Regions from separate parts of the Bacillus sp. AFS053548 genome, predicted to be linked through region 2. Evidence: riboswitches for the same ligand, from Rfam matches in the RefSeq annotation. Region 2 holds a riboswitch; the other holds the start of a gene.
The links. Region 2 has a riboswitch for thiamine pyrophosphate ahead of CN946_RS17950 (thiamine phosphate synthase). Riboswitches for the same ligand answer to the same signal wherever they lie in the genome.
Positions count from the first base shown of each region.

Region 1: linked by a shared signal. The riboswitch ahead of CN946_RS05155 (ABC transporter substrate-binding protein) and the one ahead of CN946_RS17950 (thiamine phosphate synthase) in region 2 are both predicted to bind thiamine pyrophosphate.

Region 1 is NZ_NUHI01000008.1:46,850-51,069, reverse strand. It holds gene CN946_RS05170 (ABC transporter ATP-binding protein) at 1-486, opposite strand, end outside; gene CN946_RS05165 (ABC transporter permease) at 483-1,250, opposite strand; gene CN946_RS05160 (thiamine-binding protein) at 1,250-1,540, opposite strand; gene CN946_RS05155 (ABC transporter substrate-binding protein) at 1,553-2,545, opposite strand; TPP riboswitch at 2,634-2,743, opposite strand; gene racE (glutamate racemase) at 2,972-3,763, shown strand; gene CN946_RS05145 (RrF2 family transcriptional regulator) at 3,861-4,220, opposite strand, start outside.
Region 2 is NZ_NUHI01000034.1:31,119-35,338, forward strand. It holds gene CN946_RS17935 (thiazole synthase) at 1-603, opposite strand, end outside; gene thiS (sulfur carrier protein ThiS) at 606-809, opposite strand; gene thiO (glycine oxidase ThiO) at 836-1,927, opposite strand; gene CN946_RS17950 (thiamine phosphate synthase) at 1,911-2,525, opposite strand; TPP riboswitch at 2,616-2,725, opposite strand; TPP riboswitch at 2,960-3,074, shown strand; gene thiC (phosphomethylpyrimidine synthase ThiC) at 3,212-4,220, shown strand, end outside.

The DNA.
Region 1 (4,220 bases), on a different contig from region 2:
TCTAGTGAACTCATCTAAAGCTGAAAAAGGCTCATCCATACACATGAACGACTGCGGTGCTAGTAGAGACCTTAAAAATGAAACTCTTTGTTTCATACCACCAGATAATTCATGAGGGTAAGCATTCTCATAGTTTTCTAAACCAGTTTTTTTAAGCCAGTCTCTTGCCAACTTTTCATCAGGTTTATGCTTTAATTCTTGTGACAAAACAATATTTTTTAATACTGTTCTCCAAGGTAGTAATGAATGATCTTGAGGCATAAAACTAACATGACCAAGTTCTCCATTTATTATCGACCCATTTAACTTTACTTCTCCGGAATCAGGTTTTAGTAAACCACCTATAAGATGAAACAACGTACTTTTCCCGCTACCAGATGGGCCTAAAATTGAAACAAATTCTCCCTCGTTTACATAAAGAGAAATATTCTCTAGAACTTGATGACCGCTATAACTCTTTGATAATTGTTCCACTTGTAATGTCATTTCCGTTTCTCCCCTTTAACTTTCCATTTAACAGTAAAACGTTCAATTACGACTATTAGGAAGAAGAAAAGCATACTTAAAAACATAATGATAAAAATTGAAACAAATACTCGATCTGTTCTAAATGAAGATGAAGCTAAAGTCATATACACCCCAATTCCAGATTTCGCTCCGAGCCATTCAGATATAACTGCCCCCATAACACTATAAGTTGCAGAAATCTTTAAGCCTGAAAAAATGGAAGGTAGAGAAAAAGGCAATTCAACTTTCCAAAAAATTTGTGATTTGGATGCTCCCGCCATTTTCATATAATTTATTAGTTCACTTGGTGTTTGTCGGAAACCATCTAAAGCTGAAACTGTAACTGGGAAAAAACAAACAAGAGAAATAATAATTAATTTAGGTAATACACCAAATCCAAACCAAATAATTAAAAGCGGTGCCAATACGATAATTGGTACATTTTGCGAAAGAATTAATAATGGGTAAAAAGCTTCCCTAACACCTGGAATTAAATGCAATAGAAATGCGATTAAAAATCCTAATAAACTACCAATTAACAATCCAATAATCGTTAATTGAATTGTAGAAGAAATATGAGGAAGTAGTGAATCAGATGACTTCATTCCTTCTTTAAAGATTGCGATCGGTCCTGGCAATAACCAAGATTCGATTTTCCAAATTTTAATACTTAGCTGCCAACAGATTAAAAAAAGCAGGATGACAACGATTGGTTGCCATCCTTTAATATTTTTTGATTTCATTAACGGTACTTCTCCGTTAACACATCCATCGTAATACCTTGTGGTTGATAAAGTATTTTCATTTGAGTTATAACATTGTGGCAACCTATTTCAATCATTCTTTCATTCATTTTTTGAACAACCATTAATAATTGATTCAAGTCGCCTTCCATAGTTGTTTCCAATGGTTGAACTTGATATTTTACACCTGATTCATCAATAATTTTAATTGCTTCATCAACTGCTGGAATAACATCCTCAATATTATTTGTTTTCGGTATAATTTGGACACTCATTAAAGTAGATTGCATTTTTGCTCCTCCTTATTTCGCTGGTAAGAAATCATTCGTAAATGCTTCTTTCGGCTTAAAGTTTCCTTCTAATAATTTATTTTCAGCTAAGAAATCAGCATAGTTTTTCCAAACTGATAACTTTTGCTCACCCCAACGGTCTGCATCATCTTTATATTTAGATGCTAACCATTCTTGGCTTTTTTCCACTAATTTTTTATCTAAATCTGGATTATCCTTTATTAAAATCGATGCAGCTTCTTTTGGGTTATCAATCGCAAAATTATATCCTTTTGATGCTGCAGCCACAAACGCTTTTACTATTTTAGGGTTTTTACTAATCATTTTTTCGTTTGTAGCTAAAACTGGAGTATAGTAATCTAGCTTTTTACTATAATCAGTTAAATAAATCATGTTTAATTTTTCTCCACGTAGCTCTGCTTCAATCCCTGTCCATCCTTGATAAATCCACGCAAAATCGATATCTCTCTTTACCGCTGTAAAGAAATCAGCATCACCCATATTAACGATATTTAACTTATTAACATTAGCATTTTCTTCTGACATAAGTGATTTTAAAATAGCCTTTTCAACCGGTGAACCCCATCCACCATATGTTTTTCCAACGAAATCTTTTGGAGACTTAATTTCTTTTTTCACTGGTGAAGCAAACCCAGAAGTATTATGTTGAATAATTGCTGCAATTGATACAATCGGTACATTTTGAACTCTTGCTTGTGTAATTGACTCTTGATAAGAAACTCCAAAATCTGCTTTACCTGATGCCACCAATTGGTCTGCACCTGTTTCTCCTGGGCTGATTATATCTACATCAAGTCCTTGTTCCTTAAAATAACCTTTTTCCTTTGCAACAAATAGCCCAGTATGATTTGTATTTGGCGTCCAGTCTAGTACGACTGTCACCTTTTTTAATTTCTTTGTCTTTTTAGTAGTAGCAGTTTTGTTTTGACCACACCCGGTTAACATTAAACAAATAGCTACTAAAAATACTACTAGTTTTTTCATTATCTATATCTCCTTTTTGTTTTTTGTTTATACAAAAAGAAAACGTCCGGATACTAACCCGGACGTAAATGCGCTGTAAAAAACATATCTAAAAAGAGATACTGTTCCCTACGCTGGCATCACCCAGATCAGGTTCTAAGAGTCAACACCTTAAGGATGCTATCTCAGCCAGCAACACTGGCTCCTCCACATTTTTCTCATATAAACTTCCCTCATTAATATAACAGATAATGATTGAATTTACGAATTATTTTTAACTTGTGTTTAAATGTTTTAATACTCTGTTAATAAGCACAATAAAACTATGAAATTTTAACATTTTTAAAAAGAGAATGATAAACAAAAATATCATTTCTTATAGTAAAATCTTAAATGAATAAAGAATATACTACATCAACAAATTATTAAGTAAAATGAGGGGATTTTTTGAATAAGCCAATCGGAGTCATTGACTCAGGTGTTGGGGGCTTAACAGTTGCCAAACAAATTATAAGACAATTACCTAAAGAGGACATTTTATATTTAGGCGATACAGCAAGATGTCCATACGGATCACGACCATATACGGAAATTAGAGAATTCACTTGGGAAATGACTAATTTTCTATTGGAGAAAGATATTAAAATGTTAGTCATCGCCTGTAATACAGCAACTTCAGTAGTCTTAAATGAAATGCGAGAAAAACTTCAAATCCCAGTCATTGGAGTTGTCCGCCCAGGTGCTAGAGCAGCAATAAAATTAACACAAAATGACCAAATCGGTGTCATAGGAACGAATGCTACTATTAATAGTAAAGCATATCATTCTGCACTAAAGCGAATTAATGACAAAGTTATAATTGAAGGTTTGGCATGCCCAGAGTTTGCTGGAATTGTTGAAAATGGGGACTACAATAAACCTGAAATATTTGAGATTGTTAAACACACTCTTGCACCGCTTATTGATTCAAATATTGATACCCTAATACTAGGTTGCACGCATTACCCATTATTAAGTCCAATCATCCAAAAAGTGATGGGACCATCAATCCAACTGATCAGCTCTGGTGATGAAACAGCTTTAGAAGTAAGTGCAATTCTGGATCAACAAAATATTTTATCTAACTCTGAAATCACTTCACATGAATTTTTTACAACTGGGGATCCAACCATTTTTAGTAAAATAGCTTCATCCTTATTCCAAGAACCGATGGAAAACGTAAAGTATATTAAACTATAAAAGTCAATAAACCACATTAAATGAAAAAAACCAACAAAGGCTTACTTTGTTGGTTTTTTTGTTTTTAAATTGGGGACGCTCTTCTATTTCAAAAAAACTATTCTTTTGTATTACTTGAAAAATAATCTTTAAGCATCGCATTGTTTTTTACAATATCATCTAATGTATATTGATCTAAAACTTTTAAAAATTGTTCTAATGCATTATTAAATATATGTTTTAAAGAACAAACAGGTGTAATAACACAAGTATTGCCGTGCTCAAAACATTCTACAATATTAAAGTCTTCTTCAGTTTTACGAATAATTTCACCGATATTTATTTCTGATGGTAATTTAGCTAAACGGATTCCACCGTTTCTACCACGGATCGTTTCGATATAGCCCATCTTTCCTAAATTATAAATTATTTTCATTAAATGGTTTTTAGAAATATCATAAGCTTCAGCGATGTCCTT
Region 2 (4,220 bases):
TCCATCAGCACCTAGCTCCATTGCAAAAGCAGCATCTTTTGGTGACCCGATTCCGGCATCTACTATAACAGGTACATTCGATTGCTCAATGATGAATTTAAGATTTAATGGATTAATAATTCCTTTTCCGGAACCGATTGGAGATGCACCTGGCATAATCGCATGTACTCCAAGTTCTTCTAGTCTTCTTGCAAGCACAACATCATCGGAAGTATAAGGTAATACAATAAATCCTTCGTTTAATAACATTTCTGAAGCTTTCAATGTTTCGATTGGATCGGGTAATAATGATTTATCACACCCAATTACTTCTACCTTGATCATATCGCACAAGCCTGACGCTTTTGCCAATCTAGCAATTCTAACTGCCTCTTCAGCGGTTTTTGCACCAGCCGTATTAGGTAATAATTTATATTTCGATAGATCTAATTGTTCAAGAAAATTTGGTTGAGATTCTTCAAAAATATTCATTCTTCTAACAGCAAAAGTTAGTATCTCGGCTTCCGATACTTCAACAGCTTCTTTCTGGACTTCAAATGAAGGGTATTTTCCTGTTCCTAATAATAATCTTGAATGAAACGTATGATTTCCTACTTTTAACATAATTAGCCACCACCTACAAAATGTATTAATTCTACAGAATCTCCGTTTGAGAGACGGGTTAACGGATACTGTTCTTTATAAATAATTTCTTTATTAACCTCGACAATAACAATTCGGTTTTCTAATTGATATTCATTAAGTAGATCCTGAATTGTACAGGTTTTGCTCGAAATATCGATATTCTTTCCGTTTAATCTTATTTCCAAATGCTTACACCTCCAAAGAGTTAAAATTAGCGATTGATTTTAAATGCTTCGATCCAGTTACGATCGACTTTCCGCTTAAGGATCAAATCTCGAATTAATTTTCCAGTAGCCGGTGCAAGCAATATTCCATTTCGAAAATGGCCGGTCGCAAATAAGATTTGATCTTCTTCTGGATGAGTACCAATAAAGGGATTATAGTCTATAGTTCGCGGTCGTAATCCTGCCCAAAATGAATCAATTTTCATGTCTTCAATTTCGGGAAGCATTTTTTTAGCGTTTCGTATTAATGACTCAACTCCCCCTAAACTAGGGTTCTCATTCCATTCGTTATCAATCATCGTAGCTCCGATGACAAGGCGTCCGTCATTCCTTGGAACAATATAATTTTGTTCATGGAACAGAGTATGCTTTAATGCAACTTTTTCACTTTTTACCGAGATGCATTCACCTTTAACGGGAATAATTTCGTGATGTAATCCAAGCTGTCCAAACAATGAATTACTCCAAACGCCACTTGCAACTACAATGGTTTTTGCTTCAAAATTACCATTTGTTGTTTTAATTAAATAATGTGAATCATTTTTTTGAATTTGAAATACATGTGTATAGTCAAAAATAGTTGCACCTAAAAGTTGAGCACCTTTACAAAATGCGTTACAGACAGAAACAGGTAATACATTCACGTCGTCTTCAATATAAGCTGCTCCAATAATGTTTGAATGGACACCAGGTATCTGCTTTTTTAACTCCTCCTGGTTATACCAAAGTGCCGAAGTTTGAGTGAGTAGGGGAGTTAATTGTTTTTTTTCTAATTCTGTATAAGCTAGTTTGAAAATGCCACCTTTTTTAAGTTCAATATCAATTCCACATAATTCTTTTAATTCTTCTTGAAGATGAAAATAAGTTAATTGACTGTTTCTTGCAAAAGTAAAAAATGACTCGGAGTGATCCCACTCGGAATGGGCACCAAGCATTCCAGCAGCTGCCTTAGTTGTTTTCTGTCCAACTTGCTGTCCTTCAAGAACTGCGACATTAATGTTTTCTTTCGCTAGATAATAAGCAATGGAACAACCTATTATTCCTCCACCAATTACTACCACATCAAATTTCTTGTTCATAAGCGAATTTGCACCTTTCAAAATATTGCAGCGCAGCTTCTAGAGGATTTTGAGCAGAAAATATGCCAGACATGACAGCAATACCATCAATGTCGTTCTCTTTTAGAACTTGGATATGTTCAGGTAATATTCCGCCGACTGCATAGATTGGTATAGTTAACGTTTTTTTCATTTCTGGAATTAGTTCAATTCCATTAGGTGTTAATCCATTTTTACACTCTGTTTCAAAACAATGACCGTACATAATATAGTCAGCTTTATCATTTTCTGCCTGTATTGCTTCAGTAAGAGTGTGAACTGATTTTCCTACTCGTAAATTAGGAAAATATTCTTTTACATCAACAAGTGGAAGACCATGTCCTGGCAAGTGAATATTTGATAGATTAGAGAAAATAGCTATATCTAATCGATCATTTAAAACAATTTTTTTCATATCTACTTTGTTCATTTTTAGTAGATTTAAGAGTGATATTAGCTCGATTGCCTTTTTCGATTTTTCACGAATATGTACATAGTCGACTGCATCGATTATTTGAATTATTTTTGTAGCAAGTACTTCGACTGAGTGCTGATCATCTGTAATTGCAATAAGTTCCATGTCCCAGCGCCTCTTTCATTAGCAAAATTTTTTCAAACAAAAAAACCACTTTCCTAAAAAAAGAAAGTGGTTACATTGCACGCAGGAAAAATATAAAATGCGCCACTTTCCTACGCAGGTACTAGCCTGTTCAGGTTTTGAGGGTTTAAAAGTAACTACTTTATTCTCAGCCCTTATCAAGGGATCCCCTAGTGATGAATATGTATGAAAATTAATCTTAGCATAGCATATAAAAAATAATATTCAATACTAAATATTTTTTACTAATCTATTTTTTTACCAGAAATTGGGCTTGAAGCATAATGAAATCAAGTATTTTTGCGAGTATAAAAAAGCTTAAATTTTTTTGAATTGGCCATTTCTGTAAAATTTTAGGGAAATAAAAGCATTTACATTTTAAAAATGAGGGTTTATATTTAGGTGGAACAATTTAATCGATTGACTAGGGGTGTCCAATTAGTTGGGCTGAGAGAGAAACGTGCATAAGTTTCTTAACCCTCAGGACCTGATCTGGTTCATACCAGCGTGGGGAAGTTAGAAATTTCTCATTAATGATTTCATAATTGTTAATGTAGTTTTACTAACATTTAGCCGGGTCTTAAATATAAGATTTCGGCTTTTTTTCATGCTTTAAATGGATTGGATTTCGTCCTTTTTAAACTAATTAAAAAGGGGAATGAAATCAAATGAACAATTCTGTAAATGAAATGAATTTTTCCATCATGTCTAGTTTTTCAGGGAGTAATAAGGTGTATGTTGAAGGATCTAGACCTGACATTAAAGTACCAATGCGTGAGATTCAATTAAGTCCAACAACTGGTACTTTTGGCGAAGAAGAAAATGCTCCAGTTAGAGTTTACGACACTAGCGGACCTTACACAGATTCAGCTAGCTCAGTTGATATTCGAATGGGACTTAAGGCGATTAGACAAAACTGGGTAATCGAGCGAAATGATGTTGAAGAGTATGAAGGGCGTGAAATAAAGCCTGAAGATAATGGATATAGAAAAGAGTCAGATCAACATAATGTTGAGGTATTTAAAGGGTTAAAAAGAAAACCATTACGTGCAAAGGATCATGGAAATATTACTCAAATGCATTATGCTCGTAAAGGGATTATTACACCTGAAATGGAATTTATTGCAATTCGAGAGAATGTTTCAGCTGAATTTGTTCGCGATGAAGTTGCAAAAGGAAGGGCTGTCATTCCATCGAATATTAATCACCCTGAAAGTGAGCCAATGATTATCGGTCGTAATTTTCATGTGAAAATTAATGCCAATATAGGTAATTCAGCCGTTACGTCCTCAATTGAAGAAGAAGTAGAAAAAATGACATGGGCTACTCGTTGGGGAGCGGATACGATGATGGATCTTTCTACTGGGAAGAATATTCATACAACACGTGAATGGATTATCCGAAATTCTCCAGTACCAGTAGGGACAGTTCCGATTTATCAGGCACTTGAAAAGGTTAATGGGATTGCGGAAGACTTAAGCTGGGAAGTATTTAGAGACACTCTAATCGAGCAAGCGGAACAAGGGGTAGACTATTTTACGATTCACGCGGGTGTATTATTACGATATATCCCATTAACGGCAAAACGAGTGACAGGAATTGTATCTCGAGGTGGATCTATTTTGGCTCAATGGTGTTTAGCTCACCATAAAGAGAATTTTTTATATACTCATTTTG